2 regions of the Niveibacterium sp. genome follow, and region 2 is predicted to be linked to the other one. Evidence: predicted binding sites of a transcription regulator. Region 2 holds the regulator's gene; the other holds the start of a gene.
What was found. The regulator HrcA, encoded in region 2, represses chaperone genes, less so after heat shock. The targets are predictions, from matches to a motif close to TNTTAGCACTCNNNGNCNNNGAGTGCTAANA.
Positions count from the first base shown of each region.

Region 1: rpoH (RNA polymerase sigma factor RpoH) is a predicted target of HrcA. The motif match lies at 4,681-4,711, and genes of this name have one in related genera.

Region 1 is NZ_JAYRDJ010000010.1:90,714-106,381, forward strand. It holds gene ACE3P0_RS09145 (heme A synthase) at 1-74, shown strand, start outside; gene cyoE (heme o synthase) at 55-951, shown strand; gene ACE3P0_RS09155 (SCO family protein) at 951-1,535, shown strand; gene ACE3P0_RS09160 (DUF6600 domain-containing protein) at 1,638-3,731, shown strand; gene rpoH (RNA polymerase sigma factor RpoH) at 3,791-4,648, opposite strand; gene ACE3P0_RS09170 (hypothetical protein) at 4,809-5,045, opposite strand; gene ACE3P0_RS09175 (oligopeptide/dipeptide ABC transporter ATP-binding protein) at 5,439-6,437, opposite strand; gene ACE3P0_RS09180 (oligopeptide/dipeptide ABC transporter ATP-binding protein) at 6,434-7,507, opposite strand; gene oppC (oligopeptide ABC transporter permease OppC) at 7,510-8,442, opposite strand; gene oppB (oligopeptide ABC transporter permease OppB) at 8,454-9,380, opposite strand; gene ACE3P0_RS09195 (peptide ABC transporter substrate-binding protein) at 9,391-11,016, opposite strand; gene ACE3P0_RS09200 (hemerythrin domain-containing protein) at 11,300-11,704, shown strand; gene ACE3P0_RS09205 (hypothetical protein) at 11,723-11,917, opposite strand; gene ACE3P0_RS09210 (M1 family metallopeptidase) at 12,152-14,818, shown strand; gene ACE3P0_RS09215 (ABC transporter ATP-binding protein) at 14,815-15,668, shown strand, end outside.
Region 2 is NZ_JAYRDJ010000001.1:363,719-379,386, reverse strand. It holds gene ACE3P0_RS01730 (RlmE family RNA methyltransferase) at 1-44, opposite strand, end outside; gene ACE3P0_RS01725 (YhbY family RNA-binding protein) at 80-556, shown strand; gene ACE3P0_RS01720 (DUF4149 domain-containing protein) at 586-1,050, opposite strand; gene greA (transcription elongation factor GreA) at 1,054-1,530, opposite strand; gene carB (carbamoyl-phosphate synthase large subunit) at 1,543-4,761, opposite strand; gene carA (glutamine-hydrolyzing carbamoyl-phosphate synthase small subunit) at 4,815-5,960, opposite strand; gene ACE3P0_RS01700 (response regulator) at 6,137-8,845, opposite strand; gene dapB (4-hydroxy-tetrahydrodipicolinate reductase) at 9,114-9,917, opposite strand; gene ACE3P0_RS01690 (outer membrane protein assembly factor BamE) at 9,969-10,253, opposite strand; gene fur (ferric iron uptake transcriptional regulator) at 10,449-10,910, shown strand; gene recN (DNA repair protein RecN) at 10,964-12,631, opposite strand; gene ACE3P0_RS01675 (NAD kinase) at 12,642-13,526, opposite strand; gene hrcA (heat-inducible transcriptional repressor HrcA) at 13,637-14,686, shown strand; gene hemH (ferrochelatase) at 14,695-15,668, shown strand, end outside.

The DNA.
Region 1 (15,668 bases), on a different contig from region 2:
TCAACCACGCCGTGCGGCCGCGTGCCGTGCCGGTACTTCGGGGGAGGTGCCTGAATGAGAACGCTCTCGCTTGAGTTCGCGCAGCCGCTGGCCGACCGTTTGCGGGCCTTCGGCGCGCTGACGAAATTTCGCGTCAACCTGCTGATCGTCTTTTGCGCGGTGATCGGCATGTTCCTCGCCGTGCCGACGGGTCTGCCCGGCGCCGCGACGGTGTTCGCCGCCACGCTCGGTATCGCCTGCGTTGCCGGTGCGGCGGCGGCGATCAACTGCCTCATCGAACAGAAGATCGATGCGGTGATGGCGCGTACCCGCGCGCGGCCGCTGCCCCGCGGTGTGCTGACGCCAGCCGAGACGCTGGCCTTCTCGGGCCTGCTTGGCGGCTTCGGCCTGACGGTGTTGTGGCAGGCGGTGAACCCGCTGACGATGTGGCTGACGCTTGCGACCTTTGTGGGCTACGCCGTGATCTACACCGTGCTGCTGAAGCCCTACACGCCGCAGAACATCGTGATCGGCGGTGCGTCCGGCGCGATGCCGCCGGTGTTGGGCTGGGCTGCGGTGACGGGAGAGGTGTCGGCGGACGCCTGCCTGCTGTTCCTGATCATCTTCGCTTGGACGCCGCCGCACTTCTGGGCGCTCGCGCTGTATCGCACGCAGGAATACGCCCGTGCCGGCCTGCCGATGCTGCCGGTAACCCACGGCTCGGAATACACCCGCCTGCAGGTGCTGCTTTATACGTTGATCCTGTTTGCGGTGACGCTGTTACCGTACGCAACCAAGATGAGCGGCTTGCCCTACCTTGTTGCGGCTGTCGCCCTTGGGGCTGGTTTCATCCGCTACGGCTGGCGGCTCTGGATGAACTACTCCGACGCGCTCGCGCGCCGCGCTTTCCGGTATTCGATCGTGTATCTTTCAGCGCTGTTCGCCGCCCTGCTGATAGACCACTACCTGTGATGCGCCGCCGCTTTCTCGCCGTGCTCGCAGCCGCCCTTTTAGGCGGCTGCGGCGTTTCTGACGCCCCGAAATTCCACGCCACCGACATCACCGGTGCCGACTATGCCAAGGCCTTCACGCTGACCGATCAGCACGGCAAGTCGCGCTCGCTGGCTGAGTTCAAGGGCAGGGCTGTCACCGTGTTCTTCGGCTACACGCAATGTCCAGACGTTTGCCCGACCAACCTCACGACGATGGCGCAGGTCGTAAAGCTGTTGGGGGCCGATGGCGAGCGCCTGCAGGTGCTGTTCGTTACCGTCGATCCGCAGCGCGATACACAGCAGCTGCTGTCGGAGTACATGCCTGCGTTTAACCCCAGCTTCATCGGACTGCGTGGCGATGCCGCGACGACCGAGCGCGTGATGAAAGACTTCCGCGTCTTCGCGCAGAAGCAGGGCGACATCGCAGGCGGCAACTACACGGTGGACCACACTGCCGGCACCTATGCCTACGACCCGCAGGGCCGCCTGCGGCTCTACATCCGCCACGGTGAAACACCGCAGAACATCGCGGACGATCTGCGCCTGCTGATCGCCGGCAAGTAGGCTTCACCGACTGTTACAACTCCTTGCCTGGCCGCCGTCAGCGACGCTGAACCGTGAGGCGTTGAGCAGGTACGCCCGCCGTGTCGGCGCGGCGATCTTGCAATGCGCGCAGCGCAGTGGGGGCTTTTGATGCGGGAGTGGCGAGCAGACGGCGGCTTGCGTTGGGTGTGGGCGCTGATTGGCGCGCTGTGCTTGATGGCGCAGGCTTGGGCCGAAGTGCCGGACCCGCCTGGGCGGGTCGGCCGGATCAGCCTCGTTGAGGGGCGAATCGAAGCCTGGATGGCGGATAGCCAGGACTGGGCGCCGATCAATGTGAACATGCCGGTCACCTCTGGCGTCGGGCTCTGGAGCGCGACTGATGGTCGCGCCGAGGTCCGTATCGGCAGCACCTCAGTGCGTCTGGACGCCGATTCGCAACTCAATTTCGATCGCGTCGACGACGCCGTGCTCGCCCTTGAGGTGCGGCGAGGCGTGGCTCGCGTGCGCCTGCGCAGCCTGCCGGACGACGAGCAACTGCTGATCAGCGCGGGGGGCGTGCGCATCGAAGCGCAACGCGCCGGTGACTACGCGCTGGAATACGACCCTGCCTCACGCCGTGCCTGGGTCTCCGTGTTTGCCGGCCGTGCGCGTGTCAGCGGCGTTGTCGAGCGGCTTACGGTACTGGCGGGCCAGCGCGTCGAACTCAATCTTGAGGCGCAGCGTCTCGTCGCGTCGGAAGAAGCCACTCGCAGCCAGTTCGACGAATGGGCGGAGGGGCGTGATCGCGAGCAGGATCGGCTGGCGTCGAGCCGCTATGTGTCGCCCGAGATGACCGGCATCGAGGCGCTCGACGGCCACGGTCGTTGGGAGGAAGACGGCCGCTATGGGCCGCTGTGGTATCCGGTCGCGGTGGCGCCGGGCTGGGCGCCTTACCGCTTCGGCCATTGGGCCTGGGTTGCGCCCTGGGGGTGGACCTGGATCGACGATGCGCCCTGGGGCTTCGCGCCCTTCCACTACGGGCGCTGGATCATGATCGGCAGCCGTTGGGCCTGGGCGCCGGGTAGCTACGTCGCGCGCCCGGTGTATGCGCCAGCGCTGGTGGGTTTCTACGGCGGCACGCCCGGCATCGCGATCAGCGTGCGGCTCGGGCCGGTCGTCGGCTGGTTCCCGCTCGCGCCCTTCGAGGTCTATCGCCCGGCCTACGCCTACAGCGACAACTACATCCGGCGCATCAACATCACCCATGTCACGCGTATGCCACCTACGCCCGGCGGCCAGAATGGTGACTTCCCGCGCCGACCGATCGACTATCGCTACGGCGCACAGCTTGATGCCGCTACCTTTGTGTCGCGCGACGATTTCTTCCGTTCCCGCCCGATTCAACATGCCCAGGACGGTGTGCGTACCGACGTGATCCGACACCTGCCGATCGGCGGCATGCCACCACCGCCTCCGGGCGTCACGCCGCAGCCGCCTCGCGGGCCCGGCGGTGCTGGCTGGTCGAACGATCCACGCCGGTCCGGCGGGCCCGGGGCACAACCGGTACCGCCTTCTGCGCCATCGCCGATGCCGCCGCGAATTCCGGGCGACCCACAGCGGGGGGATCTGCCGCGCTACCCGATCGGCGATCCGCGCCGGGCACCGCAAGGCTGGGGTGGCGAACGTGCAGGGCCGCAGGCGCCGGCTGACCGCCCGATACCGGCTGCACCGCCCGTGCGCAGCGCGCCGGCGCCGATCATCCCGATCGAACGCGACGTGCGTCCGCAAGCCACCCCGCCGCAGCGTGAACCTGCCATGCCCAACATTGGGCCGCAACAGAACCAGCCCGGGGTCGTGCCCGGCATGCCACGGCAAGGGGCTGAGCCGGTTCATTCGGGGGCGTCGGGCGTGCCGCGAAGCAGTGACGGCGCGCCACCGCGGCGCTGGCCGCCCGCGCCGGGCAGCGAGCAGGCGCCGCCGCCGCGCCCGAATCCGAGCATGCCGCCGCGCATGATGCCGATTCCCGGCGGGGGTGGTGCTGAGGCTCAGCGCGGTGGCCCGCGTCCGCCTGCGCCTGAGGGGCGTCCGGCAGAACCGCGCGGTGATCGGCAGCCCATGCAGGGCGTCAATCCGCCGCCGCAGCGAGCGCCCGAAGGGGGTAACCGTGCGCATGACACGCGCGAACATGGCCGCCAGGAACCCGAGCGGCCCCGCCGCCCGGGTCAGCAAAGCGAGTAACGGAAAACAACAAGGCCCCTTGCGGGGCCTTGTTCATATCGTTGGCACAGGCTGGCGATTCACACGTACGCCGCCAGCGCGCCCTTCATTTTCTGCAGCGCCTTCGCCTCGATCTGGCGAATGCGTTCGGCGGAAACGCCGTACTCGCTGGCCAGCTCCTGCAGCGTGGCGCTCTCGTCGTCGGCCAGCCAGCGGCGGCGGATGATCGCGCGGCTGCGCTCATCGAGCGATTCCAGCGCACTCTCCAGCCCTTCGCTTTGCAGGCGGTCGCGGCCACGTGCTTCCAGCACGGCGGTCGGTTCGGCGTTGGCGTCAGCGAGGTAGGCGATCGGTGCCACACGGCCGTCGTCGTCCTCTTCCGGGCCGAGTTCCAGCGCAACGTCGCCGCCCGAGAAGCGGGTTTCCATCTCGCGCACTTCTTCCGGCTTCACGCCTAGCACGCGGGCCATTTCGGCCACTTCGCCGGTGGTCAGCGTGCTGCTGTCGGTCTTCATGCTGCGCAGATTGAAGAACAGCTTGCGCTGCGCCTTGGTGGTCGCGATCTTCACCAGACGCCAGTTCTTCAGGATGTATTCGTGGATCTCGGCCTTGATCCAGTGGATCGCAAAGCTCACCAGGCGTACGCCGCGATCCGGGTCGTAACGCTTGACGGCCTTCATCAGGCCGACGTTGCCTTCCTGGATCAGGTCGCCGTGCGGCAGGCCGTAGCCGAGATAGTTGCGGGCAACCGAAACCACCAGCCGCAGGTGCGAAAGCACCAGCTGACGCGCAGCCTCGAGATCCTGTTCGTCGCGCAGCTTGCGCGCGAGCGAAAGCTCCTGCGCTTCGGTCAGGATCGGGAAGCGGTTCGCCGCCTGAACGTACTGATCCAGACTGCCCAGTGCGGACGGGACGGGGAACGACAGCGATGTGGTCATCTGCATACCTCCAACAATTACCTCTGGAACAATGTTAGCACTCGATGCTAGAGAGTGCTAATAACGCATTTTGTTCCTGGCATTTGTGTTTGCATGCAGACCGAGGACCTTGCCGGCGCGCCGTCTGGCGACTCGCCGGGCTTCGCTTGCTACGTGGCGCTCAGGCGACCGGTTCGAGTTCCGAGGCGTAGAACAGCGCCTCGAGCGAAGCGCAGGCCTCGTCAGGGTCGACCTTCACGTACCACATGGCTTCGCGCGCGTTGCCGCCGAGGCGGTTCTTGCGTACCAAGGTGCCGGTGCGGCCATTGAAGAAGGCGTGCCGGGCGGCAGCGCCGGCGTCGAGGTGGCCAATGCGGACGCGATGTCCGACCTCGAAGCTAGGGGTTTGCGTACTCATGTTCAGTGTTCTCGCTCTGGAAGAACGGTCGCGTTGTGGGAGCGCGATCGGGTTTTGTCTCTGTCGCGGATTCTTCGCTTGTGGCGAAGTCGCGTCTTGATAGTGTTTGACGATTTTACTCGTCGAAAATGACAAAACGCTATCCATTTGGCAAGAACGCTTCTTGCGTTGCAGCAAATGAAGATGGGATTAGTACCAAAGAGCGTGTCCGTTCACATTGACGGAAAGGCTCTTTGGGGGCGGGTTTCCGGGCTAGTCGAAATTTGCTTTGCTGCCGTAGCGAAATGGGGACCTGTTTTTTCCAGAAATCTGTTGCGCCGCCGCAGATGCGAGGCGCGCAATCCGCAAGCGCGGGCTGGATTTGATGGAAATTGCGCGCCTGATGCGCGCCGTTCAGCCGGCCGCATCGATCTCCGCCAAGGTGCAGGCCACGGCGTGGCTGCCGCTTCGATGCGCCAGCTTCGGTACGCCGACGCCGCAGGCCGCAATTGCATTCGGGCAGCGGGTGCGAAACACGCAGCCGGAGGGCGGCGAGATCGGGCTCGGCAGGTCACCTTCGAGGATCTGCACGGTCTTGTTTCGTTCCAGTGCCGGATCGGGAATCGGCACCGCGGAGAGCAGCGCTCGGGTGTAGGGGTGGGCCGGGGCGCGGAACAGCGTGTCGGCGTCGGCCGTCTCCATCACCCGGCCGAGGTACATCACCAGCACCCGGTCCGAGATGTGGCGCACCACCGCCAGATCGTGGGCAATGAAGATCAGCGCCAGCCCGTCTTCCCGCTGCAGAGCCATCAACAGGTTGATGACCTGAGCCTGGATCGATACATCCAGCGCGGACACCGGCTCGTCGCAGATGATCAGTTTGGGCTTCACGATCAGCGCCCGCGCGATGCCGACCCGCTGGCACTGGCCGCCGGAGAACTCGTGCGGGTAGCGGTTGATCACGTTCGGTTGCAGGCCGACGCGGGCCATCACCCGTTCGACTTCCGCCTTGACCTCGGCGGGCGCCATGCCCGGCCGCAGCCAGCGCAGCGGTTCGGCGATGATGTCGCCGATGGTCATGCGCGGGTCCAGTGACGAGAGCGGGTCCTGGAAAATCATCTGCACGTCGCCGCGCAAGGCTTGCCATTCCGCTTCCGGCAGACCGGCCAGTTCGCGCCCGGCGAGCTTCACACTGCCGCCGGCGATCGGGTTCAGGCCGACCAGCGCGCGCGCCAGTGAGCTCTTGCCGCAGCCGGATTCGCCGACGATGCCCAGCGTCTCGCCCGCGGCCAGCGTGAAGCTGACCTCCTGCACCGCTTTGAGCCTGCGCGGCGGCGCCCAGGGCGCCCAGCCTTCGCGGCCGACCTTGAATTCGACCCGCAGGTCGCGGACTTCCAGCAAGGGGGCGGTCATGCGGCGCCCTCCGTTTCGGCGCGTAGCAGGTGTTCGATCGGTCGATGGCAGGCGCGGCGGCGCTGGTCGCCGAAGTCGGCGAGCGGTGCCGGCGCAAGGCAGGCGGCGTCGCGCTCGATGCAGCGGGGTGCGAACGGACAGCCCGGCGGCAGCGCGAGCAGGTTCGGCGGGTTGCCGGGGATCGTGGCCAACTGGTCGCTGCCGTGGGTGTGGTCCATGCGCGGCACGGCATGAAGCAGGCCCATCGTGTAGGGGTGGCTGGGACTGGCGAACAGAGTCTCGGCCGGGCCTTGTTCCATCACGCGGCCGGCGTACATCACCAGCACCTGATCGCAGACGCCGGCGACGACGCCCAGATCGTGCGTGATCATGATCACCGCGGTGCCGAAGTCGCGCCGCAGCTCTTGCAGCAGCCGCAGGATCTGCGCCTGCACGGTGACGTCCAGCGCGGTGGTGGGCTCGTCGGCGATCAGGAGTTTCGGCCGGCACAGCAGCGCCATCGCGATCACGACCCGCTGCCGCATGCCGCCGGAAAACTCATGCGGGTACATGCCCAAGCGTTTCTTCGCCTCTGCGATCTTCACCGCGTCGAGCATGCGCACGGATTCTGCCGCTGCCGCCTTGCGATCCATGCCCTTGTGGAAACGCAGCACCTCGGTGAGCTGGTCGCCTACCGTGAGGTAGGGGTTCAGCGCGGTCATCGGGTCCTGGTAGATCATCGCGATCTCGGACCCGCGGCGGCGGTTCAGTTCGGCTTCCGACAGCGCCAGCAGGTTCGCGCCGCCGTAGATCACCTCGCCGCTCGCGCGGCCGTTCTTCGCCAGTAGACCCATCAGCGCAAAGGCGGTCTGGCTCTTGCCGGAACCGGACTCGCCGACGATGCCCAGCGATTCGCCCTCGGCGAGGTCGAAGGAAAGGTCGTTGACCGCCGCAACCTCGCCTTCGGGCGTGGCGAAGCGGACGTTCAGGTTGCGGACTTGAAGGAGGGATCCGGCGGCGCTCGGCCGCCCGGAGCCGCCGGGCGCCCCCCTGGGGGGCAGCGAGCGAGAGCGAGCGTGGGGGTCGTTCATCATCAACGCTCCTTCGGGTCCAGCGCGTCGCGCAGGCCGTCGCCGATGAAGTTGAAGCAGAACAGGGTGGTGACCAGGAAGCCGGCCGGAAAGGCGAGCTCCCAGGGCGCGGCCTCGATCGCCTTGGCGCCCTGTTCGAGCAGCGCACCCCAGGACGTCATCGGTTCCTGCACGCCGAGCCCGAGGTAGGAGAGGAAGCTCTCGAACAGGATCATCGAGGGCACCAGCAGCGTTGCGTACACGACCACGATGCCCAGTACGTTCGGCACGATGTGGCGGGTGATGATGCCCCAGCGCGACACGCCGCAGACCCGCGCTGCTTCGACAAACTCCTTGCGCTTCAGTGACAGGGTCTGGCCGCGCACGATGCGCGCCATGTCGAGCCAGCTGACCGCGCCGATCGCGAGGAAGATCAGCCACAGTTCGCGGCCGAAGAAGGTCATCAGCAGGATCACCAGGAACATCACCGGGAAGCTGGCGAGGATCTCCAGCAGCCGCATCATCACGCTGTCGGTCTTGCCGCCGAGGAAGCCGGCGGTGGCGCCGTACAGCGTGCCGATCAGCACCGCGACCAGTGCGCCGAGCGCGCCCACCATCAATGAGATGCGGCCGCCTAGCAGGGTGCGCACGTACAGGTCGCGGCCGAGGCTGTCGGTGCCGAACCAGTGCGCGGTCGCCAGTTCAGGCGCGATGTGCATGTTCTCGAAATCCGGGTCGTCGAAGGCGTGTGGCGAGGGCAGGGCGGCGAAGGCGCACAGCAGCACGATCAGGCCCAGGATCACGAGGCTCGCAAGCGCAGCGCGGTTCTTCAGGAAGCGGCGGCGCGCATCGGCCCACAGGCTGCGGCCGCGGATGCTCTGCGCGAGGGTGTCGTCCAGCCCCGGCAAGGGCGGCAGCGGCCGCATCAGGCGGGCGGCAACGGTCGGGGTATTCATGGTCGAGGTGCTCATTGCAGACGGATGCGCGGGTCGATCACGCCGTACAGGATGTCGACGACGGCGTTGAAGAAGATGGTCAGCGCGCCGATCAGGATTGTCAGGCCCAGCACCATCGGATAGTCGCGGTTCAGCGCGCCATTGACGAAGAGCTGGCCGATGCCGGGGATGCCGAAGAAGGTCTCGACGACGACCGAGCCGGTGATGATGCCGACGAAGGCCGGCCCGAGGTAGGAGATCACCGGCAGCAGCGCGGGCTTCAGGGCATGGCGGCGCAGGATGTAGCCGGTCGGCAGGCCCTTGGCGCGCGCGGTGCGAATGTAGGGGCTACCCAGCACTTCGATCATGCTGCCGCGCGTGATCCGTGCGATCACCGAGATGTAGTGCTGGCACAGCACCGCCACCGGCAGCACGACGTACATCAGCTTGCCGCCCTCCCAGCCGCCCGCAGGCAGCCACTTGAGCCAGATCGCGAACACCAGCGCCAGTACCGGGGCGAGCACGAAGTTCGGCAGCACCACGCCGATCATCGCCACGCCCATCACCGAATAATCGATCCAGGTGTTCTGCCGCAGCGCGGCGGTAACACCGGCGGCGACGCCCACGATCACCGCGATCACGAAGGCGAACAGGCCGAGCCGGAAGGAGACCGGCGCGGCGGCCCAGACCAAGTCATTGACGGTGAAGTCCTTGTACTTGAACGAGGGGCCGAAGTCGCCGCGGGCGAGGTCGGCGAGGTAGCCGAGGTACTGCTGCCACACCGGCTGGTCGAGCCGGTACTTGGCCGCAACCGCGGCCATCACCTCCGGCGGCATCGCCGCTTCGGTGGAGAACGGCCCACCCGGCGCGAGCCGGATCAGGAAGAAGGTGACGGTCACCAGCACCAGCAGGGTCGGCAGCGCCTCAAGTACCAGGCGGCGGAAGATGAACTTGAGCATGGCGGCGGCGTCAGTGGGCGAGGATGTAGATGTCGCGGGTCAGGATGCGGCCCTCGGGGTCGCGCCCGTAGCCCTTGACCCACGGCTTGATCAGGCGGCGCACGCTGTAGTGGTAAACGTTGGCGAGCGGAAAGTCCTGCGCGAGGATGCGTTCGGCGTCCTGGTAGAGCCGTGCGCGGTCGCCGGCATCCGGGGTGACTTTGGCCTGCTCCATGATCGCGTCGTAGCGCGGATTGTTGTACTTGGAATCGTTGCTGCCGTGCTTGGAGTGGAACAGATCCAGCATCGTCGACGGTTCGTTGTAATCCGCAACCCAGGAGTAACGGCAGACCTCGAACTCGCCCCGTGCGCGCGAGTCGAGAAAGCTCTTCCATTCCTGGTTGACCAGCACGACTTCTACCGGCCCGATGCGTCGCCACATCCACGCAGCGGCGAGCGCGATCTTCTTGTGATTCTCGTTGGTGTTGTAGAGCAGTTCGAAGCGCAGCGGCCGGGTCTTCGTGAAGCCCGCCTCCGCCAGCAGCCGGCGGGCCTCATTCTCGCGTTGCGCCTGCGTCCAGCGCTGCCATTCATGTACGACCGGGACGTAGCCCGCGGCGTTCAGCGGTGTGAGGCTGTAAGCCGGCGTCTCGCCGGTGCCGACCAGTTTTTCCGCGATGACTTCGCGTTGCAGGGCGAGCGACAACGCCTTGCGCACCCGCACATCGTCGAAGGGTTTCTTGCGGAAGTTGAAGGCGTAGAAGTAGGTGCCCAGTTGTGGCCAGGTCACCAGTTGGTTCGGAATCTCGCGCCGGATCTGCTTGAGCTGCTCTGGTGGTACGCCGCCGTCAGCGGTCATGTCGAGCCCGTTGGCGCGGTAACGCTGATACTCGGCGGACTGATTGACGATCGGGAGGAAGGTGACCTTGTCGATCACCGTTTTCGCGTTGTTCCAGTACATCGGGTTGCGCACCATTACGATGCGCTCGTTGACCACCCGTTCGGCCAGCTTGTAGGCCCCGTTGGAGACCATCTTGCCGGGCTCGGTCCAGCGGTCGCCGTACTTCTCGATCACCTTGCGCGGCACCGGCATCAGGCTGCCATGCGCGAGCGTGGCGACGAGGTAGGCGACCGGTTGCTCCAGTGTGATGAGCAGATGGCGGTCGTCGAGCGCCTTCACGCCCAGTTCCGAGGGCGGCAGCTTGCCTTCGACGATTGCGGTGCCGTTCTTTACATTGCTGGCTTTCCCGAGATACCACGCGTATTGCGAGGCCGTCTTCGGATCGACCATGCGCTTGAATGCGTATTCGAAGTCGTGCGCCGTCACGGGGCTGCCGTCGGACCACCGCGCGTTGCTGCGCAGTGTGAATCGCCATGCGCGCCCACCTTCAAGGCTCTCCCACTTCTCGGCGACACCGGGCACCACGTTTCCGTTGATGTCCGGGCTGACCAGCCCCTCAAACATCTCAAGGGCCAGGCTCGATTCGGGGCGCCCTTCGGCTTTGTTCGGATCCAGCGTTGCGGGCTCGGTGCCATTGCCGCGCACGATCTCCTGAATCGGATGCAGTTGGGTGCCGGGCGGGACCTCGGCGGCGAATACGCCGGGCAGGCAGGCGACTGCGGCGGTGATCAATGCAAGCCGTTGGGGCATGCGCATCGTTTCGGGGCTCCTGAGTCTGGCGCGGCCCGGTATCGCGCCGCCCTGTCGGGCGGGGCTGCGGCGAGCATCCACCGGCGGGTGTCCGGGGGCTGCCGTACCGGGCAAAGCGGGCAAGGTTAGGCGTTCGGAATGGCTACTGCAAGCAACATGCCTGCCTTGGCGGCGATCGGGGCGCTTTGATCAACCTCAAGCCTTGGTGCAGAACTTTGCCGTTAAATGCGAATCTGCCAATTTCCCGTCCGTGCGGATGGGCTTTAGAACCGTTAGGCCAGACCCACACATGACACGCAGCCCTCGCCTGATCCACCTCTCTCACGAACACGCTTCGGCGCTCAAGCTTGCCCTCGCCGTGCGGGCGCTTACGCCGGACGACCCCACCTCCTTGCCGGCCGTCGCGCAACGCATCCGCGACACCTTCGAGCGCGAGCTGGTAGGGCATTTCGAGGAAGAGGAAAAACATGTGCTGCCGCGCCTTGAGGCAGCCGGGCGCGCGGATCTGGCTGAGCGTACCCGTCGCGATCACGATCGGCTGCGTGAGCTGGCCGCGGCGCTTGCGAACCCGTCGGTGGAAGGTGTGCGTGCCTTTGCGGCGGCGCTGACGGCGCACGTCGCGTTCGAAGAGAACATCGTGTGGGAGGCGCTGGAACCCGGCGCCGGCATGTCCTTCGACCCTGACGCGATCTAAGGCTTCGGCCGGGCCGGTTCAGGCCCGGTTCGTATCGCGCCAGTCCAGCAGTGAGAGGTTGCTGCGCACGGCGAACGACTCCATCACCTCGTGGTGATCGCAGCGCTGCTCGAACGGTGCCTCGATGCCCTTGCCATGCAACTCGCAATGCGAGCTCTCCGGCGCAAAGTGCCGGCAGCGTCCTGCGCAGGGGAGGGGGCGTGTTGCGGACATCCGGACCTCGGTTCATGGGGGTTGAGTCGGCATTGTCCGGATTTCGAACAAAATTGCTTGTCAAAGATTGCGTTTCACCGAATGTGACAAAGTTTGCGATGAAGTCTTGATCGCGGCGCACTCGCGAGCCGCAGTCTGTCCCCTCTGCCGCTTCCGCCGGAATGCGGCGCTTCAGGCCCTAAACTGTCGCCCTCGGCGCTTGGCCCTCTGCCAGCGCATCCGACGGAGACAACGATGTTCCTGCGCAGTCTTGGTGGCCTCATTGGCCTGAGCCTGACGCTGTGTTGCGGCACGGCATACGCCTTCAAGCTCGATCAGGTGCCCGGCGCGCTCTCGCGCAGCGTGGTGCCGATCGACTACCGGGTCGAGCTGGACGCCGATCCCTACGCCGATCAGTTCTCCGGGCGCCAGACCATCCGCTTTGAGCTGCGGCGAGCCACAAACGAGATCGTGCTGCACGCCGACGCGCTGACGGTGCGTGCCGACTCCCTGGATGGTGTTGCACTGACGATGCCGGTGGAGGCAGACGCGCAGGCGCAGACGATCACGATCCGCCTGCCACGCAAGTTGCAACCCGGCCGTCATACGATCGGGCTGAGCTGGCAGGGCGCGCTCGATGAAAATGGCGAAGGGCTCTATGTGGCGCGCTACCTCACGCCCGCCGGCAGCGAGAAGCGCATGCTGGTTACCGACATGGAGCCGATTGGCTCCCGGCGCATGATGCCGCTGTTCGACGAGCCGGCCTTCCGCGCCCGTTTCGACATCAGCGTGCGCACACCGGCCCGCTTCACCGTGCTTGGCAACATGCCGCAGGCGAGCGAACGCAGCCTGCCCGATGGCCGCAAGGAAGTGCGCTTCATGCCGACGCCGAAGATGGCGTCCTACCTCGTCGCGCTCGCCGTCGGCGAATTCGAGGCTGCACGCGCCACGCACGACGGCATCGAACTCGCGATCTGGACGACCGAGGGCCTCAGTCAGCACACCGGCTACGCCATGGCGGTTACCTGGCAGGTGCTCGACTATTACCACCAATGGTTCGGCATCCGTTACCCCTTGCCCAAGCTCGACCAGCTCGCTGTGCCAGGTAAGCGCGGCGCAATGGAAAACTGGGGCCTCATCACCTACGGCGAGCCGCTGCTGGTGCTCGATCCCGATCTAGCCGGCCACAGCCAGCGCGAAGGCAGCTTCACCACCATCGCGCACGAGATTGCGCATCAATGGTTCGGCAATCTGGTGACGATGGCGTGGTGGGACGACCTCTGGCTCAACGAAGCCTTCGCCGAGTGGATGGGCGTGAAGGCCGCGCGCGAACTCAACCCCGAATGGCGCGCCCTCGACTCCTTGGGCAAAGAGCGTGACAAGGCGATGCGGGACGACGCGCTGGCGACGGCCAAGCCGATCGCCCGCCCGGTCGCGAGTGATCGCGCCGCCTTCGATTCCTTCGACGCGACCACCTACAACAAGGGCCACATGGTGATCGGCCTGCTTGAGCAATACCTCGGCGAACAGGGCTTGCGCGACGGCATCCGCAGTCACCTCACCAAACACGCCTACAGCAACGCCACGGGCGCCGATCTGTGGGACGCACTGGCCAAGCGCAGCGGCAAACCGGTCGCTGCGTTTGCACAGGCTTGGACGACACGGCCCGGGCACCCGACGGTGTTTGCCGAACGCAGCTGTGAGGCGGGGCAGGAAAAGATCAGCCTGCGCCAGCAACGCTATGGCTTTGGTTCGGTCGCCGCGGCCGATGAGCAGTGGCCGCTGCCCTTGCAGCTTGCGGCACAGGACGGCGTCGCGCGCGAGCGCATCGAACTGGGCAGTGCGCCGCTGTCGCTCGCCGGCCCGCCCTGCCGTACGCAGCGCAGCGTCGAGCCCTCACCCTTCGATCTGTGGCGGCTCGCGTGGGACGACGCCAGCCTGCACACGCTGCTTGCGCGCTTCCCGCAGCTCAGCTCCGAGCAGCGTGCGCGCTTGCTGGGCGATGCCTGGGCGCTAGCGCAGACCGGCGATCAGCGCGTCGACACAGTGATCGCGATGCTGGATGCGCTACCGGTGTCCGATACACCGCAGACCTGGGGTAGCGCGATCCAGATGATGCGCGCGGTACGTGCGCTGGCACGCAACACACCGCAGGTCGCCGCATGGGATGCCCGCGTACGTGCCTGGCTCGCACCGGTGGCCGATCGGCTTGCCGCCTTGCCCGCCGATCAGCAGGCGCAGCCGGCTTTCGCGGTGCTCACCGCGGAGGTGGAAACCCTGCGTGGCCTGGCGGGCGATGCGGGCGTGATCGCGCTGGCGCGCCAGCAGGTCGCGCGCGACGAACCCAACGTGCCGCGAGACCGCTACATCGGCCTGCTGAAGGTGTATGCCGCCCACGCGCAGCCGGCCGAATTCGATGCACTGATCGCGCGCAGCCGTGCCAACCGAGACACCGGCCTCGAATGGGCCTACGGCCACGCCTTGTCCTTCGCACCCACACCGCAGGCGGTGGAAAGCGTGCTGGCGTTAAGCATCGACGATGCCTTGCCGCGCGCGGTGCGCGACAGCCTTGCCGGCTGGCTGGCGGAACACGGCAACGCGCGCCAGGTGTGGACCTTCACCCAGGCGCATGCCGACACGCTGTTTGCGCGCGCCTCCACCTGGGCCCGCCGCTACATCGTGAGCAGCCCGCTGGACGGTGCCCGCGATACCGCGCTGGCCGCGGAAATCGAGGCGTATGCCGCCGCGCACCTGAGCGACGACGAGCGGCCCACGGTGCAGCAGGCGCTGGCCGCCTGCGCCCGTAACGCCGAGGCCTGGCAACGCATCGCGGCGCCGCTCGCGCAGGCCCTGTCTGTGCCGGATAGCGCGCCGACTGCGGCGACTGTCGAAGTGGCAACGCCGAAAGGGGATGCTTCATGAGCGCCACGCATCCGCTCGCCCGCCTGCTCGGCCACGCGCGCGCCTACCGGCGCGACGTATGGCTCGCGTCGCTGTACTCGGTACTGAACAAGTTTTTCGACGTGCTGCCCGAGGTGCTGATCGGCGTCGCGGTCGACGTGGTCGTCAACCGCAAGGACTCCTTCCTCGCCCGCGTCGGCGTGCATGAACCGAAGGATCAGCTGGTGCTGCTCGCCGCGGTGACGGCGCTGATCTGGGTCGGCGAATCGCTGTTCCAGTACCTCTACGACGTGAAGTGGCGCACGCTGGCGCAGAACCTGCAGCACGACCTGCGGCAAGAGGCCTACCAGCATGTGCAGCGGCTGGAGATGGGCTTCTTCGAGCGCCAGCGCACCGGCAACCTGATGTCCATCCTCGGCGACGACATCAACCAGATGGAGCGCTTCCTCAACGGCGGTGCGAACGACCTGATTCAGGTCTTCTGCTCCTCGCTGATGGTCGGCGCGGTGTTTTTCGCGCTGACCGCCAAGCTCGCCTTCCTGTCGCTGATCCCGGTGCCGGTGATCCTCTACGGTGCCTTCTGGTTCCAGGGCCGGCTCGCACCGCGCTATGCCGGCGTGCGCGAGGCGGCCGGCACGCTCGCGTCACGACTGTCGAACAACCTGCTCGGCATCGCCACGATCAAGGCCTACACGGCAGAAGCCTACGAGGCCGAGCATGTGCGCCAGGGTTCTGACGCTTACCGGGTGCGCAATGCTGAGGCAATCCGCCTCTCCGCGGCGATCACGCCGGTGATCCGCATGGTGATCCTGGCCGGCTTTACGGTCACGCTTTTGTACGGCGGTTTCCTGACCCTGAACGGCGAGCTGGG
Region 2 (15,668 bases):
ACATGCTCCTGCATCCATTGTTTGCTGGTCTTGGTCCGCTTCATCGCACTAAAATGCAAGTTTGCACAAGAAATTCCACATGAACACACTCACCGCAGCACAGCGTCGCGAGCTTCGCGCCAAGGCGCACGGGCTTGACCCGGTCGTAAGTATTGCCGAAAAAGGCCTCGCGCCCACGGTGCTTAAGGAAATCGACCGTTCGCTGACCGCACACGAGCTAATCAAGATTCGCGTTTACGGCGATGACCGCGAGGAGCGCCAGCAGTACATGGACACCATCTGCAGCGAACTCGGCTGTGCCGCAGTACAGATGATCGGCAAGCTGCTGGTTGTCTACAGACCATCGCCGGAACTGGCCGAGAAGGCGAAAACTGCGACCAAGGCACCAGCGATCAGCCCCCGCGCAACGCCTCGCGCTGGGGCGCGTGGTGACGCGCGCAGCCTCGCACGCCCGGCGACCCGGCTCAAGAGCGGCACCATCGCGCGCAACATTGCCGGACCTCGCGGCGCTGCAGCCCCCCGAAGCGGTGGCCGCAAACCCGGCGGCGGACGCTGAGCATCTGCAATTCGCTGAGGCTCCGCGCCTCAGCGACGCCCGCTTACGGTCTCAAGCACCACCAAGGCACCGCCGAGCGCACATTGGATCAGGTAAAGGATGCTGGAAACACCGTGCCATGCGGCAAAGCGGTCGCGCACCAGGCTCTCCATCACCTCTCGCGGCATTGCCTCTGCCTTGAGCTGCGCCAGCAAAGGTTGAATGCCGAACAGGCTGGCCAGCGTAAGCAGCAACATCAACACGATCACCCAAAGAGAAGCACGCTTGAACGCCTGCCCCCCGGCGTCGATGATCTGAAAGACGATCAGGAAACAGGCGCTGCCGACGCCCAACCAAGCGACGATGTTGAACAAGCGGCCAGCGACCGCGCCGGCCACACTGCGATCCTGCAGCGCCGAGAACAGGGTTGGCGCAACGATGCCGCCAATCGTCCACAGCGCTCCGACCCACAGTGTCAAAGCGAGAAAGTAAAGCGGTCGCGCGATCTGATTCATGGATCAGATGTACTTGACTTCGAGAATCTCGTACTCACGCACACCACCCGGAGCCTGAACCTCTGCGACGTCGCCGGCGTACTTGCCGATCAGCGCACGCGCAATCGGCGACGACACCGAAATCTTGCCGCACTTGAGATCGGCTTCGTCCTCGCCGACGATCTGGTAAGTCACTGAATCACCCGACTCAAGATCCTCCAGATCGACGGTCGCGCCGAACACGCAGCGCCCATCCGCATCAAGCAGCTTCGGATCGATGATCTGCGCCGAAGACAGCTTGCCTTCGACTTCCTTGATGCGGCCTTCGATGAAGCCCTGGCGCTCCTTGGCGGCATCGTATTCGGCGTTTTCGGAGAGATCGCCATGGGAACGCGCTTCGGCAATCGCCTCGATCACGGCCGGACGATCCACCGTCTTCAAACGCTGCAACTCGGCGCGGAGCATCTCCGCGCCGTTAATGGTCAATGGAACCTTGTTCATTTACTTAGCCAGTCAAGCCAGTTCAGCGTGCAGAGCCTGCAGCGCGTAGGGCGTCAGTTCGGACAGATGGCGAATACCGAGGCAGGCTGCACGTGCGCCTTCGATGGTCGTCTGGATCGTGACCTTGGCGGCCAGCGCGCTGGTGCGGATCGAACGCGAATCCGCGATCGCCTGCCGCTTCTCTTCGACGGTGTTGATGATGAGGCTGATCTCGTTGTTCTTGATCATGTCAACGATGTGCGGGCGGCCTTCGGTCACCTTATTCACCGGTGTCACAGGGATGCCGGCAGCTTCGATCGCCGCAGAGGTGCCGCGCGTCGCAACGAGCTTGAAGCCCAACTCCACGAGCTCGCGCGCCACTTCGATCGCCTTCGGGCGGTCCGCCATCTTGACGCTGATGAAGGCGGTACCGCCGGTGGGCAGACGCACGCCGGCAGCCAGCTGACTCTTCACGAAGGCTTCCGCGAAGGTACGACCGACGCCCATGACTTCGCCGGTCGACTTCATTTCCGGCCCGAGGATCGTATCCACGCCCGGGAACTTGGCAAACGGGAAGACGGCCTCCTTGACGGAGAAATACGGCGGAATGATTTCGCCGGTGACACCTTGGTCGACCAGCGAACGACCCGCCATGCAACGCGCCGCCACCTTGGCGAGCGGGAGCGAACAGGCCTTCGAGACAAACGGAACCGTGCGGGATGCGCGCGGATTGACTTCGAGCACATACACCACGGCGGCATCGCCCTTGCCCTGGATCGCGAACTGCACGTTCATCAGACCACAAACGTTGAGACCACGTGCCATCAGCTCGGTCTGGCGGCGCAGCTCGTCCTGCAGCGCCTTGGACAGCGTGTAGGGCGGCAGCGAGCAAGCCGAGTCGCCGGAGTGGACGCCGGCCTGCTCGATGTGCTCCATGATGCCGCCGATGATGACTTGCTTGCCGTCGGATAGCGCATCGACGTCGACTTCGGTGGCATCGTTGAGGAAGCGATCGAGCAGCACCGGCGAATCATTCGAAACCTTCACCGCCTCGCGCATGTAGCGTTCGAGGTCTTTCTGTTCGTGCACGATTTCCATCGCGCGGCCACCCAGCACATAAGACGGGCGAACCACCAACGGATAACCGATTTCGGCGGCCAGACGCACCGCTTCTTCCGGCGCGCGCGCCGTACGGTTGGGCGGCTGCTTGAGGCCGAGGTCGTTCAGCAGCTTCTGGAAGCGTTCGCGATCTTCGGCTGCATCGATCATGTCTGGGGTGGTGCCGATGATCGGCACGCCGTTGGCTTCGAGCTCACGCGCCCGCTTGAGCGGCGTCTGGCCACCGAACTGCACGATCACGCCAACCGGCTTTTCGACCGCGACGATCTCGAGGATGTCTTCCAGCGTCAGCGGTTCGAAGTACAAGCGGTCGGAGGTGTCGTAGTCGGTCGAGACCGTTTCCGGGTTGCAGTTGACCATGATGGTCTCGTAGCCATCTTCGCGCAGCGCGAGGGCAGCATGGACGCAGCAGTAGTCGAACTCGATGCCCTGCCCGATCCGGTTCGGCCCACCACCCAGCACCATGATCTTCTTGCGATCGCTCGGCTGCGCCTCGCACTCATCCTCATACGCCGAGTACATGTAGGCGGTGTCCGTTGCGAACTCGGCCGCACAGGTATCGACGCGCTTGAAGACCGGCCGCACGCCCAGCGTGTGACGCTGCAGGCGAACGCTGGTTTCGTCCGTACCGAGCAGCTTGGACAGACGACGATCGGAGAAGCCCTTGCGCTTCAGATCGCGCAGTTCCGGCGCCTGGAGCGCCTTGAGCGAACGGCCGACGAGTGACTTCTCGGTCAGCACGATGTCTTCGATCTGGGCCAGGAACCACGGGTCGATCTTGGTCAGTGCATGAACCTGATCCAGCGACATGCCTTCACGGAAGGCCTGGCCGACGTACCAGATGCGCTGCGCACCCGGGTTCGCCAGCTCGCTCTCAAGTTCCTCGCGATCGCATTCGACCTCGTCGAGCCCGTAGGCTCCAGTCTCCAGACCACGCAGCGCCTTCTGGAAAGACTCCTGGAAGGTGCGGCCCATCGCCATCACCTCGCCCACCGACTTCATCTGCGTCGTCAGGCGGTCATTCGCGGCGGGGAACTTCTCGAACGCGAAGCGCGGGATCTTGGTGACGATGTAGTCGATCGACGGCTCAAACGAGGCCGGGGTGGCGCCGCCGGTAATGTCGTTCTTGAGTTCGTCCAGCGTGAAACCGACGGCCAGCTTCGCGGCGATCTTGGCGATCGGGAAGCCGGTGGCCTTCGAGGCCAGCGCGGACGAGCGCGACACGCGCGGGTTCATCTCGATGACGATAAGGCGGCCATCCTTCGGGTTGACCGAGAACTGCACGTTCGAGCCACCGGTATCCACACCGATCTCGCGCAGCACCGCGATCGACGCATTACGCATGATCTGGTACTCGCGATCGGTCAGCGTTTGCGCCGGTGCGATCGTGATCGAGTCACCGGTGTGCACACCCATGGGATCGAGGTTCTCGATCGAGCAGACGATGATGCAGTTGTCGTGCTTGTCGCGCACGACCTCCATCTCGTATTCCTTCCAGCCAAGCAGCGATTCTTCGATCAGCAACTCGCGGGTCGGCGAGAGATCGAGGCCGCGGGTGCAGATCTCGACGAACTCCTCGATGTTGTAGGCGATACCACCGCCCGTGCCGCCCATCGTGAAGGACGGACGAATGATCGCCGGGAAGCCGACCTTGGCCTGCACGGCCAACGCCTCCTCCATCGAGTGAGCAACGCCAGAACGGGCGGACTCCAGCCCGATCTTGGTCATTGCTTCCTTGAACTTCTGGCGGTCCTCGGCCTTGTCGATCGCGTCCGGCTTGGCGCCGATCATTTCGACCTTGTACTTGTCGAGCACGCCGTTGTGCCACAGATCCAGCGCGCAATTCAGCGCCGTCTGGCCACCCATCGTCGGCAGCACCGCGTCGGGGCGCTCCTTTTCGATGATGCGCTCGAGCACCTGCCAGGTGATCGGCTCAATGTAGGTCACATCGGCCATCTCCGGGTCAGTCATGATCGTCGCTGGGTTGGAGTTAACCAAGATGACGCGGTAACCCTCGTCACGCAGCGCCTTACAGGCTTGCGCGCCGGAATAGTCGAATTCGCAGGCCTGGCCGATCACGATCGGACCAGCGCCGATCATCAGGATGCTCTGGATGTCTGTACGCTTGGGCATGTCTCTTCACCACCGGGGCGAGGCGCGCAGCTCAGGGCGGCGCGCCGGGATAATCACTTCTTGGCTTGCTCGAGGAAGCCAACGAAACGGTCGAACAGGTAGGCCACGTCATGCGGGCCGGGGCTCGCTTCCGGGTGCCCCTGGAAGCACAGCGCCGGGCGGTCGGTCCAGGCCATGCCTTGAAGGCTGCCGTCGAACAGCGACACGTGGGTCACCTTGACGTTGGCCGGCAAACTTGCCGGGTCCGCTGCGAAACCGTGGTTCTGGCTGGTGATCAGCACGCGGCCTGAATCCAGATCCTTGACCGGATGGTTCGCGCCATGATGGCCGAACTTCATCTTCATGGTCTTCGCACCAGCGGCCAGCGCCATCAGCTGATGGCCGAGGCAGATGCCGAAGGTCGGGATCTTGCGGTCGAGGAATTCGCGGATCGCAGCGATCGCGTAGTCGCAGGGCTCCGGATCGCCCGGGCCGTTGGACAGAAACACGCCGTCGGGATTGAGCGCCAGTACTTCGGCAGCCGGGGTCTTGGCCGGCACCACGGTCAGCTTGCACCCGCGTTCCGCCAGCATGTGCAGGATGTTGCGCTTGACACCGAAGTCGTAGGCAACGACATGGAAACGCGCCGCAGACTGTTCGCGGAAACCTTCGCCAAGGCGCCACTCGCCACTCGTCCAAGCGTAAGACTTGTCGGTCGTCACGACTTGGGCGAGGTCCATGCCAGCAAGGCCTGCGAAACCGCGCGCTGCCGCGATCGCCGCATCAACGTCGATCGTCTCGCCGGCCGCAGCGGTCACGATGCAGCCCGACTGAGCCCCCTTCTCGCGCAGGATTCGCGTGAGCTTGCGGGTATCGATGCCGGCGATAGCGACAACGCCTTCGTCCTTGAGGTACACGTCGAGCGAGCGCTCGGCGCGGAAGCTGGAGACACGTAAGGGCAGATCACGCACCACCAGGCCGGCTGCATAGGTGCGGCCCGCTTCGCAGTCCTCACTGTTGGCACCCGTGTTGCCGATATGCGGGTGCGTCAAAGTCACGATCTGGCGGGTGTAGGAAGGGTCGGTCAGGATTTCCTGATACCCCGTGATGGCGGTATTAAAAACCACTTCACCGACGGACTTGCCGGCGGCGCCGATCCCCTTGCCGTGAAACACCGTACCATCGGCGAGCGCGAGCAAGGCTGGGGGAAATGCTGTCACAGCGGACTCCCTGAAACTATCGCTAAATTCCGGAATTCTGAGCGGACGCCGGAACCGGCGCCGGACATGAAAAACGGGATTCGCCACACGGCGCATCCCGCTTTCAAGATCACGAAATTGTAGCAATTACCGCGGCTTACGGCAAATCCCGCCTGCACGCCCTAATCCAGATCAGATCATTTTGCCTGCTGACGACGCAGATAATTAGCCAGACGATCCAGTTCCGGGATCAGGTCCGCCAGCCTGGCCAGCGCCTCAGGCCCCTTCGTGTTACGCGCCGCAATCTCAAGCTTCAAGGCACAGTCAGCCGCTGCCGCTGCGCCAAAAATGCCTGCAGACGCCTTGAGCGAATGCGCGCCGCGAGACAAAGCCTCCCAGTCCGAGCGCTCCGCCGCTCCCAACAACTCGGCGCGCGAACGGCCATAGTCCTGCAGAAAAACGCCAATCAGCATCTGCACGGCAGATTCATCGCCATCGAGCGTATCGCGGGTCTGATCAAGGTCGGCGACATCGCCACTGGTCACGAAAGGATCCCCCTCGATCTCGGTGCGTGATCCGTCATAGTACTCGTCGCTCACCGCCTCCTGACGCACGACACGCTTGATCGCGGCGAACAACTCCGCCGGCTTGAGCGGCTTGACGACATAGTCATCCATGCCCGCTTCAAGGCAGCGGTTGCGGTCCGCCGGCATTGCGTGTGCGGTCATCGCGATGATCGGGATCGATTCGAGCAGGCCGGTACCAGCCCAGCTGCGGCGTGCTTCGCGCGCGCGGATCGCGCGGGTTGCCTCGATCCCGCCCATCACCGGCATCTGGACATCCATCAGGATCACGTCGAATTGACCGCCGCGATCGAAGTACTCCACCGCCTCTGCGCCATTGTTCGCCAGCACCACGCGGTGCCCGGCGCGCTCAAGCACCTTCTGCGCTACGGCTTGGTTAACAGGGTTGTCCTCCACCAGCAATACATCTAGCGGCTCGGCAGTCGCCTCGGTGGCGGCTCTCGCAGCAACGAGATCAAACTCGGCGAGCGAGAATCCGCTACCCGCATCCACGCCAAATGCGAGCAAGGCCGCATCCACCAGATCGCGACGCGAAAACGGTTTGACCAGATGCGCTCGCGTACCAAGCCGGCGACAGCGGTCGGCGTCCTCGCGCTGATTTGGGGTGTTGAGCAGCATCACGATCCGTTCGCAAGAAGCGCCAAGATCGAAGAAGCGAGAGGGCAAGGCAAACCCGCCGGGGTCGGCGAGGCCGACATCCACCAGCAACAGGTCGTAGTACCCGCCCGCATCTGCCGCCGCCTTGAGCGCAGTCTCTGCGGACTCAACCGAATCAACCCAGGTCACCGGCAATCCGGCGGCCCCGAGCCAGCCATGAATGCGCTGCGCCAAAGTGCGGTTCTCGAGCGCGAGCAAGGCGCGACGACCGGCAAACTCGGCACGGCACGAGAGCGGCGCAGGGTCTTCCAGCACTTCGGCGCGCAGCGTGAATCGGAAGCAACTCCCTTGATCGGGAACGCTTTCAACCCAGATCCGCCCGTCCATCAGTTCGACCAAGCGCCGGCAGATCGCCAGGCCGAGCCCGGTGCCACCAAAACGGCGCGTCGTCGAGGTGTCAGCCTGCGAGAAGACGTCGAAGATTGCACCGTGCTTGTCGGCAGGGATGCCGATGCCGGTATCCCGCACCGAGAACTCGATCAGAGCGAATGCACCGTCACGCTCAAGCACGCGTACACCCACCTCAACTTCACCGCGCTCGGTGAACTTGACCGCATTGCCCATCAGATTCAGCAGCACCTGCCGCACACGCCCCGGATCGCCCTTGAGCCTGACCGGCACGTTGTCATCGATATTCGCGATGAGTTCTAGGCCCTTCTGGTGCGCACGCAACGCAAGCGCCTTGATCGAATCCGCCACGGTGTTGAACAGCGCGTAGTCGATCAGTTCGAGATCCATTCGACCCGCCTCGATCTTCGAGAAATCGAGGATGTCGTTAATGATCGTCAGCAGCGCCTCGCCCGAAGACTTGACCGTCTCAAGGTAGCCGCGCTGTTCATCATCCAGATCGGTATCGAGCGCGAGCTCGGTCATGCCGATGATGCCGTTCATCGGCGTGCGGATTTCGTGGCTCATGTTGGCCAGAAAGTCGCTCTTCGCGCGGTTAGCCGCCTCCGCCGCCTCTTTAGCGTTCAGCAGCTCCAGCTCAAATCGCTTGCGTTCGGTGATATCGCGATGCGTACCGACCAGCCGCAATGCACGGCCCTGCGCATCACGCTTGACGACCTTGCCGCGCGCGAGGATCCACTTCCACTCACCGCGCTGCGTGCGCATGCGGAATTCACAATCGTAGTCGGTGGCAAGGCCGCTGACGTTGTCGTCCAGCCGCGCTTGCACCTGCGGCAGGTCGTCGGGGTGGACCAGCGCTTGCCAGCCCTCGACCGTGGGCGGCACCTCGTCGAGCGAGAGCCCGAGCATCGACGCCCAGCGCACGCTGAAGTGCACGACGCCGGTGCCGACATCCCAGTCCCAGATCCCGTCTTCTGAACTGTCGAGCGCGAGCTTCAAACGCTCTTCGCTCACCCCCTGCAGCAAGGAGCTTTCGCGGCGTTCGCTGACGACAGCCGAAAGGGACTGTGCGAGTTCATCCGCAGCCAGGCGCTCCAGCGCGGCAACGCCACGCTCATCGCCAAGCTCATGCAGGGCATCGCGCAGCTCGTCGAGCACCGCCTGCTGCGCATCGCACTGAGACCGCAAGCGCGCGTTTTCGGCCCTCAGGGTCGAATCGGAATCCGTCGAAGGAAGAACTGGCGACGCAAGGCGCTGTTCGTAGTGGCGATAAGCCCCGCCAACCATCGAGAGCAGATCGACCAGAGCAACAGCCAACTGATCTGGTCGCACCACCTGCCGTGAGATGGCTGACAGCAGACCGGCAGGTGAATCGACTCCGAACGCCCGCTTAAGTTGATCGGCCAGCAATTCGCTGGCCGAAAGCTCTACTGGGTTTGAATCACGATCATCGCCAGATTGTGCGGCTTGCATTCGGTCGTACCGGAAGAATGACTAGGGCCAGAGGGATCGCATGACCCGCACAGCGTACCCGAAGCGTCCGTCAGATCGCCAACAGCTTTGGTCAAGCTGTTGGCAAAACGCATTACTTCAGGCCGAGCACATCCTGCATGTCGTAAAGACCGGCCGAACGCCCCTTGAGGAAGGCTGCAGCACGCAGTGCACCCAAGGCGTACGGCATGCGACTGGAGGCCTTGTGCGTGATCTCGACGCGCTCCCCCAACCCAGCGAAGAGCACCGTGTGATCACCCACGATGTCGCCGCCGCGAACGGTTGCGAAACCGATCTGCTGCGCTGGGCGCTCACCGGTGACTCCTTCGCGACCGTACACAGCACAGGATTCAAGATCGCGCCCGACTGCATTGGCTACCACTTCACCCATACGCAGCGCGGTGCCGGAAGGCGCGTCGATCTTGTGCCGGTGATGAGCTTCGATGATCTCGATGTCGTAACCGCTCGCAAGGATGCGCGCAGCGACGTCCAGCACACGGAACACGGCGTTGACACCCACGGCCATGTTCGGCGCGAAGACCACGGGAATCGTCTCCGCCGCGCGGGCAATCGCCTCCTTGCCGGCAGCATCGAAGCCGGTGGTGCCAATAATCATGGCCTTGCCGGCAACGCGCGCGGCCTCAAGGTGCCGCAGCGTGCCCTCAGGACGCGTGAAATCGATCAAACAGTCGGCCACTTCGAAGGCCGCTGCCACATCGGCGCTGATGGCAACCGACTGACCGATACCAACGAGTTCGCCCGCGTCACGCCCGAGAAACGGGCTGTCAGGCAAATCAAGCGCCGCCGCCAGCGAACACACAGGATCGCGCAACGTGGCTTCAATCAGCATCCGGCCCATGCGCCCGGACGCACCGGCGATCGCGACGTTGACGGTCATGCTCAATCCTTCAAAGACAGGTCGTTACTGAATTCGGATGGGGCGATAGGCTTACTTCTTGCGCGGTTCGATTTCGATCAGACGGTTCTGACCGTCGTCGTTGGGCGGAGCGGGCTGAATGTCACCTTCCCAACGCGCAAGCTTGCCCTCGACGAAGAACACCGAGAAGACTTTCCGATCCACCGTTGAACTACGGCCAGCGCGAAATTCGTAAGGGTAGTCCCAGCGGTCTGCGTGAAACGGATCGTTCAGCAGCGGGGTACCAAGGATGAAGCGCACCTGCTCCGGCGTCATGCCGGTCTTAAGACGGCCAACCATTTCACCAGTAATCGACATGCCCTGGCGGACGTCAACCCGGTAAGGGCGCAGCCAATCACAACCGCTCGTCAAAGGGATCAGGCAGAAAAGGGAAAGCAGTACTGCAGGGCGAAAACTCAAGCGCGGCATGGATTCGACGGAGCGAGTCGCGTTTTCAAATGGAGCGTCAGACTATATCATAAGGGTCTGAACCGACCCCCGTGCCAAGCCTCCATGACCAATTCCCAAAGCCTCAAGAGCATGGGTCTCAAAGCCACCCTACCCCGGCTCAAGATCCTAGAACTCTTTCAGCGCACCGATCAGCGTCACCTCACGGCTGAGGACGTTTATCGCATGCTGATGGCCGAAAACATGGATATAGGGCTGGCGACGGTGTATCGCGTGCTTACGCAGTTCGAACAAGCGGGGCTGCTGGAACGCCATCACTTCGAGTCGGCGAAGGCGGTCTTCGAGCTGAACCACGGCCAGCATCACGATCACCTCGTGTGCATGCAATGCGGTCGCGTCGAAGAGTTCTACGATGCCGACATTGAAGAGAAGCAGAATCGCATCGCGAGTGAGCGCGGCTTCAAGGTGCGCGAGCATGCCTTGCACCTGTATGTCGACTGCCTCAAGGACGACTGCCCGCACAAGCGGAACATGCCACCCGCGTTCCCGCTCAACGCGAGCGAGTAAAAAGAGCGGCGCCTCACGGCGCCGTTTTTCAGCCCAGACAAAGCTTCCTGATCTCACCCCGCCGCAGCTTCCAACCCCAGCATTTCTGCTGCATGGTTTCGAGTCGTGTCGGTGATGCGCTCGCCACCGAGCATGCGGGCAATTTCGTCTATGCGTGCCGCTGCATCCAGCACTTGCACATGCGAATAGGTTGCTCCGTCGCGCGATTCCTTGGAAATCTGCCATTGCCAGTCTGCTCGCGCGGCCACCTGCGGCAGATGGGTCACGCACAGCACCTGGCAGCGCCGACCAAGCTCAGCCAGGCGCCGGCCGACCACCTCGGCAACACGCCCACCGATACCGACGTCCACTTCGTCAAATACAAGCGTCGGTACCGCCTGCGCTTCGCTCGCGATCACCTGGATCGCAAGGCCAATCCGCGAAAGCTCGCCGCCGGATGCGACCTTGGCGAGCGGTCGAGGCTCCTGGTGTGGATTGGCGGCGACAAGGAACTCAACCGCTTCCCGTCCATGCGCGCCACCCTGCGGGACTTCGACAAGGCGGATCTCAAACCGGCCACCCGCCATTGCCAGATCCTGCATGGCTTCGGTGACGCGCGCCCCGAGCGCCTGGGCCGCCGTACGCCTGCGCTCACTCAGCTCAGCCGCGTACTTCTGATATGCCGATCGCGCATCCGCCTCTGCCGACGTAAGCGCATCGAGATCGCTTGCACGCTCAATCAACGCAAGTCGCTCACTCCACGCCGCCTCCAGCTCAGGAATCGCCTCGGGGGCGACGCGGTACTTGCGCGCAAACTGCGTGACGGCGCCAATCCTCCGCTCACATTCAGCAAGCGCTTCAGGGTCGAGCTCCATCCGATCACGGTAACGACGTAGTTCGGCGACCGCCTCGCCAAGAGCGATGCCCGCACCATCCAGCAACTCGCAAACCGGAGCCAGCTGCGCATCGAAGCGCGCCAGCTCAGTCATCCGCACGGCCAGACGTTCAACTTCGGTTGCAATCGCAGGCTCAGCCTCATCAAGCGCATCCAGCGCCGCCCCCGCGCCTTCAATCAGGCCTGCGGCGTGCGACAAGCGCTGATGGTCTGCGTTGGTCTGCTGCCACTCTGCTGGCGCAAAGGCGAGCGTGCGCGCCTCGCTCAACTGCCACTCCAGCATCTCGCGTTCGCGAGCGCTTGCCTCGCCCTCGGCTTCAGCAGTTTCGAGCGCGCGCAGGGCGGCCTGCCAGGCACGCCAAGCCAACCCTACCTCTTTCGCCAACGTAGTGGCACCTGCATGGGTATCAAGCAGATCGCGCTGTGCATCCCCGCGCAACAAAGCGTGGTGTGCATGCTGGCCGTGAATATCAGCCAGCAGCTCGCCGAGCGATTTCAGCTGCGCTGCGGTAACCGGGGACCCGTTCACATAGCAGCGTGAGCGCCCGCCGGCATCGACCACGCGGCGAATCAGAACTTCGACGTCAGCCTCAAGGTCGTTGGCAGCCAGCCATGCGGCGACCGGGCCTTCCCCCTCGCAATCGAACACGCCGGAAATTTCCGCGCGCTCGCAGCCGGCACGCACCATGGCGCTGTCCGCACGGTCACCCAGCAGCAACGACAAGGCATCAAGCAGGATCGACTTGCCGGCCCCGGTCTCGCCCGTCAGCACACCGAAACCGGGCGCGAATTCGAGGTCGAGTTGATCGACCAGGACAAAGTCTCGGATCGTCAGACGACGTAACACGGTGATTCCTTCAGGGAAGTCGCGGCGCTGCGCTCCAGTGGAGCTTTTCGCGCAGGATGGAGTAGTAGCTGTAACCAGGCGGGTGCAACAAGGTCACGACATGGTCCGATCGCCAGATGCGGATGCGATCGCCGGCACGCGCATCGAAACGCGCCTGACCGTCGAAATGTACGCGTGCATCGTGTGGCGGCTGCACCACGATTTCGATACGGCAGTCGTCCGACACGGTAATCGGGCGATGGGTCAGCGCGTGCGGGCACAAGGGAACCAGTGCGATGCCGGTAACACCCGGATGAAGAATCGGGCCATTCGCTGACATCGCATAGGCCGTAGAGCCCGTTGGCGTACAGACGATGATGCCGTCGGAGCGTTGGTGATAAACGAACTCGCCGTCCAGGTGCAGCTCGAACTCGATCATGCGGCCGATCTCGCCTTTGCTGACGACCGCGTCGTTGAGCGCCATCGTGTGGAAGACTCGGTCGCCCGCCCGAACGACTTCAGCCTCCAGCAACATCCGGGTGTCGTGGCGCGCGCGGCCGGCGAGGATCGCGCCGACGTGCTCGAACATGTCCTCACGCGGGATGTCAGTCAGGAAGCCCAGCCGCCCTTGGTTCACACCGACCAGCGGTACCGCATGACTGGCAAGCCGCCGCGCCGCGGTCAGCAGCGTGCCGTCGCCGCCCAGCACGATTGCCAGATCAGCCTTGGCACCGATCTCGTCGAAAGCCGCGACGCGGAACTCGCCGCCGATGCCGGTGGCACTTGCGGTGCCTTGCTCGATCAGCACTTCGCAGGCGCGCTCGCGCAGAAAAAGCGCAAGCCGGAGCACCGCATCCGACACTTCCGGGCTCTGGTATTTTCCAATCAGCGCGATCGTCTTGAAACCATTCTGCATGGCACCCATTTAACCACAAGGCGTGACACCGCTGCCGCAAGCACGGCGCGCCTTCGGGTCGAATCCCTCAACGCGTTGCGATTGCGGTTTTTTTCCCTAGAATGGCCGACATGGAATCACGCCCAGCCAACCAGCCACTCGACCAACGTGCGCAGATCCTGTTGAAGACGCTGGTCGAGCGGTATATCGCAGACGGTCAGCCCGTTGGCTCGCGCGCCCTTTCCCGCTCGTCGGGGCTTGAGCTCTCGCCGGCCACGATCCGCAACGTCATGGCCGACCTGGAAGAGTTCGGCCTTGTTACATCGCCGCATACGTCGGCCGGCCGGGTGCCGACCGCAAAGGGATACCGGCTTTTCGTCGACAGCCTGCTGACGGTGCAGCCGCTCCAGCAAGCGCAGTTGATGGAGCTGGAACACCATCTGCAGCCGGACCAGCCGCAACGCGTGATCAGCGCCGCGTCGCATTTGCTGTCCGAACTGACCCGTTTCGCTGGCGTGGTCGTGACCGCCCGCAAGGAAGCGACGCGCATCCGGCAACTGGAGTTCGTGGGCCTTTCGGAACGTCGCATCCTGCTGATCATCGTGACGCAGAACGGCGACGTGCAGAACCGCATCCTGCTGACGCAACGCCCCTACACCGGCGACGAACTGGTGCGGGCGACGAACTTCCTCAATCAGAACTTCGCCGGTCTGGAGTTCGACGAAATCCGCGAGCGCGTGCGCGCCGAACTTGTCCAGCTCCGTGAAGACATGTCGGAGCTGATGTCCGCCGCGATCACCGCCGGGCAGGATGCGATTTCGGAAACGAGCGCCTCATCGTACGTGCTGAGTGGCGAACGGAACCTGCTCGAAGTCGAGGACCTGTCCTCCAACATGGCACGTCTGCGCGACCTGTTCCGGCTCTTCGAACACAAGACGGGGTTGCTGCAGTTGCTTGAAGTGTCACGTGACGCCCAGGGCGTACAGATCTTCATCGGCGGCGAGTCAGGCATCGCCTCGCTCGACGATTGCACGGTCGTGACCGCCCCTTACAAAGTCGATGGACAGGTGGTCGGCTCGCTCGGCGTGATCGGCCCGACCCGCATGGCATACGAGCGCGTGATCCCCATCGTCGACATCACCGCGCGCCTGCTCTCCAGCGCACTGACTCCCCAGAACTGAGCTGATCGATGCCCCGTTTCAAGCCCGAACCGCCCTTCCGGCATGGAAGCGCCCCGAAGGTTGGCGTGCTGCTGGTCAATCTCGGCACGCCGGACGCGCCAACACCCAGCGCGCTGCGCCGTTACCTGAAGGAATTCCTGTCGGACCCGCGTGTGGTCGAGATTCCGCGCCTAGTCTGGTGGCCGATTCTCAACGGCATCATCCTGAACACACGGCCGAAGAAGTCCGCGCTGAAGTACGCCAGCGTGTGGGACCGCGACGGCTCACCACTGGAGGTGCACACACAACGACAGGCGAAGTTGCTGCGCGGCTACCTCGGACAGAACCGGCAGCAGCCGATCGAAGTCATGCACGCCATGCGCTACGGCAACCCGTCCATGCCAGCCCAACTGGATGCAATGCGCGCTGCCGGCTGCACCCGAATCCTCGTCGTGCCGCTCTACCCGCAATATGCCGGCAGCACGACCGGATCGGTTGCTGACGCGTTGGCGGGCTGGATGCAACGCTGTCGCAACCTGCCGGAGCTGAGGCTCGTTCGCGCCTTTGCGGATGACGGCGCCTACATCGCCGCACTGGCCGCCAGCGTGCGGGAGCACTGGCAGCGCAATGGCCGCGCCGAACGGCTGGTCATGAGCTTTCATGGCGTACCGCGTTATACGCTCGATCGTGGCGACCCGTATCACTGCGAATGCCATAAAACGGCACGGCGCCTCGCGGAAGCCCTCGACCTCGGGCCGGACGACTACGTGCTGACATTCCAGTCGCGCTTCGGCCGTTCCGAATGGTTGCAGCCCTACACCGAGCCCACGCTGCAAGCGCTGGCGAAGTCCGGTATCACGAAGATCGATGTGATCTGCCCGGGTTTTGTCTCCGACTGCCTCGAAACGCTTGAAGAGATCGCAATGGAGTGCAAGCACGCCTTCATTGCAGCAGGCGGCAAGGAGTTCGGCTACATCCCCTGCCTCAACGAGCGGGACGACTG